DNA from 2 places in the Exiguobacterium sp. MH3 genome. Region 2 is predicted to be linked to the other one. Evidence: riboswitches for the same ligand, from Rfam matches in the RefSeq annotation. Region 2 holds a riboswitch; the other holds the start of a gene.
What was found. A riboswitch is a leader RNA that binds a small molecule or an ion and turns the genes downstream of it on or off. The one in region 2 is predicted to bind FMN.

Region 1: linked by a shared signal. The riboswitch ahead of U719_RS12510 (ECF transporter S component) and the one ahead of ribD (bifunctional diaminohydroxyphosphoribosylaminopyrimidine deaminase/5-amino-6-(5-phosphoribosylamino)uracil reductase RibD) in region 2 are both predicted to bind FMN.

What each region holds. Positions count from the first base shown of each region.
Region 1 covers NC_022794.1:2,379,467-2,382,614, reverse strand. The annotation lists gene U719_RS12520 (NAD(P)/FAD-dependent oxidoreductase) at 1-897, opposite strand, end outside; gene U719_RS12515 (YuzB family protein) at 990-1,223, shown strand; gene U719_RS12510 (ECF transporter S component) at 1,300-1,866, opposite strand; FMN riboswitch at 2,022-2,163, opposite strand; gene U719_RS12505 (iron-sulfur cluster assembly accessory protein) at 2,275-2,625, shown strand; gene U719_RS12500 (NAD-dependent epimerase/dehydratase family protein) at 2,743-3,148, shown strand, end outside.
Region 2 covers NC_022794.1:2,805,610-2,808,757, reverse strand. The annotation lists gene U719_RS14505 (M20 family metallopeptidase) at 1-1,053, shown strand, start outside; FMN riboswitch at 1,237-1,381, shown strand; gene ribD (bifunctional diaminohydroxyphosphoribosylaminopyrimidine deaminase/5-amino-6-(5-phosphoribosylamino)uracil reductase RibD) at 1,541-2,581, shown strand; gene ribE (riboflavin synthase) at 2,566-3,148, shown strand, end outside.

The DNA of each region.
Region 1 (3,148 bases), 430 kb from region 2:
TTTCTTCCCTTGCCACTTCGCTTGCAAGACGTCGACGACTTGTTCTGCCTGATGTTCTGCGAGTTGACCGCTTGGTGCATACGGCAAGCTGGCACAATCGCCGATGACGAAGACGTTATCGTATTCCGGTACATGGTGATGTGCCGTCAATTTGATCCGACCGCCACTGTCTGCAGCAAAGCCGAGATCACGAACGACCTTGACCGGCTGCGTACCTGCCGTCCAAATCGTCAAGTCCGACGGGTACGTATCGTCGCCGTTTCGGACGTCGTCCGCCGTGACGAGCGTGACGTTCGAATTGTTGATGACTTCCACGTCATGCTCCTCGAACCATTCCTGGACGTAAGATGAGACTTTGTCGGATAAGAATGACAAGACGGATGGACCGCGGTCGAACAGACGAATCGTTAAATCCTTCCGGCTTTCATGCAGTTCACTGGCAAGTTCAACACCAGATAGACCAGCACCGACGATCGAGACGACGGACCCCGGTGACAGACCACAGATCGCTTGCTGTGTCTTGCGCGATTCTTCAAGTGTCTGGATGCTGTATGTAAACTCTTGAGCACCCGGAATGTTGTGGTATTTATCCTCGCAACCGAGGGCGATGATCAAGTCATCATAGAATAATTCTGATCCGTCTTGCAGGTGGACCGTATTCGTCTCTGGTGAGATTTTAATGACATGTCCATATTTATAAGTAAGATGTTTCCCCTCCGGAAATTCAATCCGGACATCTCGATCTGATAATGTACCTGCTGCGAGTGCGTAATATTCCGTTTTGAGTGCGTGGTACGGTAGACGGTCGACGAGCGTGACGGCAACTTCCTCGTCCTTGAATCGCTCACAAATCCGCATTCCACCATATCCTCCGCCGAGTACGACCAATTGCTTCATAACGTAAAATCCCCCTTAGTTCCCCTAAATCAGTCTGACCTTGTATAATACGACATGAGGCAGGTCGTTTCCTGCTTGAAGGAGGAAAAAAAGTGAATCCGATTATTGAATTTTGTATCAGTAACTTAGCGGCTGGTACACAGGTCGTCATGGAGCAACTCGAACGTGACCCGAACGTCGACGTCGTCGAATACGGTTGCCTTGGCTATTGCGGCATTTGTTCGCTTGATCATTTTTGTCTCGTTGATGGTGAGACGGTCGTAGGCGAGACGCCGGAAGAGTTGCTTGAAAAGATTTACCTAAAAATCGAAGAGAATGAGCTGTGAGCCCGAACAGCCAAAAAATCCCCTCGTTCGTCTGAACGAGGGGATTCGTGTCCGTCAGCGGGCGCAGCTTTTCGGATCAGGCAGATTGTTGACGGCGCATCATCCATGGTCGTAGTTTCATGAACAACGGAATGAAGAGTGCCGAGATGAACAATGCCTTGATGACGTTAAACGGTAAGATACCGGCTGTGATTGCTGTCCATTTGACAGCTGGATCCGCCATGTAGTCCATACCGAGGAACCATGCATATGCTGGAAGGATCAAGATATAGTTGAGAATCGCAAGACCGAGTGCCATCGTGATTGTACCAGCGACGAGGCCAGTTGCGAGACCTTGTGTTGATTTCTTTTTGTGGTAGAACCAGCTGACAGGAAGCACGAATGCGACACCAGCAGCGAAGTTCGCGAATTCTCCGACCGGAACACCACTTCCGCGGAAGATGTAATATAACACGTTCTTCAATGCTTCGACGATGACACCTGCGACCGGTGAGAACATGATCGCTGCGACGAGAGCAGGAACATCACTGAAGTCGATCTTCAGATAGTTCGGTAAGAACGGCAGTGGAAAATTGATAAGCATAAGAACAAATGAGATTGAACCTAACATTGACAGAGTGACCATTTTTTGTGTGCGTTTCATACGAGTATTGTCTCCTTTTGCTCGTTCCTCTCGATGAAGTATTGGCATGACTGCGTCCATAAAGAAACCCCTATTGATGAGATCAACAGGGGAGAAGTCCGCATTAAATAAACCTAATCGATTGTTGCAAAAATCGATCAAATTCAAACTCATGCCGCCATCTTCTCCCATCCAGACTATACTGTCGGCTCCTGAATTACACAGAATCAGCAAATAGCGCCCTATTCGCTCGCGGGCTTCAACTCATAATAGTTGTTTACCGCCGGTCGGGAATTTCACCCTGCCCTGAAGATGGAACGATTATTTTGTTGTACATACCATTTATACAACGAATTCAAGATAGTTTCAAGCAACTAGGTTTCGATTCGCTCAGAAGTTGCGTATACTAAAGAAAAGGAAGGTGATGACATGATCCATTTAACGGAGGCAGCAGCGTTACAAGTCCAAGACATGATGGCGCAGGCACCAGCAGATGAACGGAATCTTCGGATGCTCGTCCAAGGTGGTGGATGTAGTGGTCTGTCGTACGGAATGGGACTCGACCAACAGAAAGAAACGGATCTCGTTTTCGAACAGCACGGCGTGACCGTCATCGTGGACGAAAAAGATTACCCGGTCGTCAAAGGACTGGAAATCGATTATAAGCAGTCGATGCTCGGCGGCGGATTCACGATCACGAATCCGAATGCCATCGCAACATGCGGTTGCGGGACATCGTTCCGGACGGCAACGAATGCCGGGACACCGGGTGGCTGTTAATGAATCCAATCGTGGACATCGTCCACGATTTTTTTATTGTCCGCATACAGGAGACCTGTTCCGTTGACTCGAAATATTAAGAGAGTGAATGCTACTACGAACAGGGAGGGCTTCAGGATGAGAAAAGTATTGATCTTCGGGGGAACACGCTACTTCGGACGCCGGCTTGCGATTCGGTTAGCCGATTCGGGGGATGACGTGACAATCGTCACACGCGGCGAGCATACGCCACCGGTTGCGAAGGGCTTGACATTCTTTAAAGGAGACCGGACGTCAAGTAGTACGATGAAGGACTTAAGCCAACAGCACTGGGATGTCATCTATGACAATATCTGTTTCACACCGTATCAAGCAAAACTTGCGATCGACGCGTTTGAAGGAAAAGTCGGACGTTACGTGTTGACGTCGACGATGTCTGTCTATGAAGGCGGTGGTGCGAACATCACGGAGCGTGCCTATAATCCGTTTCCGGGGAAATATGACCTCGAGAAGGAACATGGATATGGCGAAGGGAAACGCCAAG
Region 2 (3,148 bases):
CTAACGGCGGAAGGTTTTACAGTAGAACTCGGCGTCGCGGGGCATGATACCGCGTTCTTCGCGAAGAAATCGAGCGACCGACCAGGCGCAACGATTGCCTTTCTTGCTGAATACGATGCGTTGCCGAGTATTGGTCACGCGTGCGGTCATAATATTATCGGCACGACGAGCGTCGCAGCGGCGATCGCGCTCAGTAAAGTGCTCGATGAAGTCGGCGGGAGTGTCGTTGTCCTTGGAACACCAGCCGAGGAAGGTGGACCGAACGGCAGTGCGAAAGGCAGTTTCGTCAAACATCAGTTACTCGAAGGAATCGATGCAGCCTTGATGGTCCATCCGTCGGGACAAACACGGATCACGGGTTCTTCCCTTGCGGTCGATCCACTCGACTTTGCCTTTACGGGTCGTCCGGCGCACGCAGCGGCGTCACCGGAAGAAGGCATCAACGCCCTCGACGCTGTCATTCAACTCTTCAATGGAATCAATGCCTTACGTCAGCAGTTACCAGACGATGTCCGGATCCACGGGATCATCACGCATGGAGGCGATGCGCCGAACATCATCCCGGAATACGCAAAAGCACGTTTCTTCATCCGGGCAACGACACGGGAACGATTGAATGCCGTCACGGAAAAAGTCAAAGCCGTCGCCCAAGGCGCGGCACTCGCGACTGGGGCGACGCTCGATGTCATCGCCTTCCAAAATGAAGTCGATAACCTCGTCTTCAACCGGACGTTCGACCGTCTGTTCCAAGAAGAAGCAGAGGCGCTCGGCGAAATCGTTCACTTGGACGAACGACCGGGTCTTGGTTCAACGGACGCCGGTAACATCAGTCAAGTCATCCCGACGATCCATCCGTATATCAAGATTGGACCAGATGATCTCGTCGCCCATACGGAAGCATTCAAAGAAGCGGCCCGTTCAGAAGCTGGAGATGAAGCATTGATCACAGGAGCAAAAATCCTCGCCCGGACAGCGCTTCGCGTCCTCGCTGATGAACGGACGCGCGGGGCGATTGCGCAAGAATTCCATGACCGGAAGAATGGTTATTTGTAAGTGGAAAATAACGACTGGACGCACTGCTATCAAGTGCTCCGGTCGTTTTTGAGATGCAGTCGATTACGAATTGGGGACGGGTGACAGAAGTGGAACGAAATCAAAAAAGAGACAAGACAGAAGCATTTGCGCTTTGTTTTCTTGAAAAAGATATGCTAGGCTAAAGTTGTATAACTCAATAATCCAGTTCTTCGGGGTAGGGTGAAAATCCCAACCGGCGGTGATGCGATCAATCGATCGACGAGCCCGCGACCCATGATGTACGCATCATGGCTGACTTGGTGAGATTCCAGGGCCGACGGTAAAGTCCGGATGGGAGAAGAACGAAACGACGCGATTCAAGCTGTTTTCTGAAAAAATGTTTTCAGGAGACGGTCTCTTTCTGCATGAAAAAATGCAGGAAGCGAACCGTGTATTTCGTGAACCCTTCTATACAGACGCCCCTTTTTCAAGGGGCGTCTTTTTTCATTTGAAAGGAGTGAACGCGATGTCACAGATGATGAGTTATGCCATGCAATTAGCACAAATGTTACACGGACAAACAAGTCCGAATCCAAGTGTCGGCTGTGTCATCGTCAAACAAGGACGCATCATCGGCTTCGGTGCACACCGGTTTGCCGGTGGGCCGCACGCAGAAGTCGAAGCCTTACGGATGGCAGGAGAAGCCGCCCGTGGTGCCGATCTCTACGTGACGCTCGAGCCATGCAACCATCACGGCAAGACGCCACCATGCACGGAAGCAATTCTACAAGCAGGAATCAAACGAGTCTTCGTTGCAACGGAAGACAAACATGCGATTGTCGCTGGTTCCGGAATCAAACGGCTACAGGACGCGGGAATCGAAGTCGATGTCGGCTTGTTACGGCATGAGGCAGAAGCCCTTTACACGGTATTCTGGAAGACGATCGAACGAAAACGTCCGACCGTGACCGTCAAAATCGCTCAGACGATGAACGGGATCGCGGCGACAGGTGAACAGCGCTGGATCACGTCAGAAGAAGCACGCGCGAACGGTCGTGCCCTGCGTGGACGCCACGATGCCATCCTCGTCGGAAGTGAGACGGTGCTCGTCGATGATCCGGCACTGACGTTACGCGCATCGTCAGGCATCGAGCCGATTCGAGTAATCGTTGATCGCCGGGGGCGGATTCCGGAGACGGCGCAAGTCTTCCGCGATGGTAAAAATCCAACCTACTGGCTGACGAGTGTTCCTCGGATTAGTCACGATCAGGTGACGGTCCTCGTTGGTGAATATGAGACGCCGGAAGCGATTTTGAAACGCTTATACGAACAAGACATCCGTAGTGTCTTGATTGAAGGCGGACCAACGATTCAAGCCGCTTTCCTTGAGGCAGATCTCGTTGACCGAATCGAAGTCTACCAAGCCCCATCGATTTTTGAAGGCGATGCGTGGAATGGTCAACACGATATCGAAGATCGTTTTCAAATCGACCAGGTTGAGACGGTCGGACCGGATCTCCATCTGACGTACATCCGAAAGGAGGAGACGACATGTTCACCGGATTGATTGAAGAAGTCGGAACCTTAAAACGAAAGATCCCGCGACCGAACGGGTTAGCGCTTGAAATTGAGGCGCACCGGGTACTCGAAGGAACGAAGATCGGTGATAGCATCGCCGTCGACGGGATTTGTTTGACGGTCACGTCGATGAGTCCAACCGGTTTCACGGCAGATGCCGTCCATGACACGATCCGTTCAACAGCACTCGGTACGTACCGAGTCGGAAGTCCCTTGCAACTTGAGCGGGCGATGCCGGCAGACGGTCGCTTCGGTGGACATTTCGTTAGTGGACATATCGACGGAACAGCCCGACTGATCAGTCGGCGACCGGATGGAGAAGCGATGGTCTATACGTTTGATGTCGGAGCGTGGCAAAAGTATTGTATTCCGAAAGGCTCGATCGCAATCAACGGCACGAGCCTGACGTTGCAACGCGTCACACCGGAAACGATCTCGATTTCATTGATTCCGCACTCCCGTCAACTGACGACGTTTGATCGATTGGCAAGCGGTGCAGTCGTCAATATCGAGTGTGACATGATGGCGAAACATCTCTATCATTTCACGCAGCATG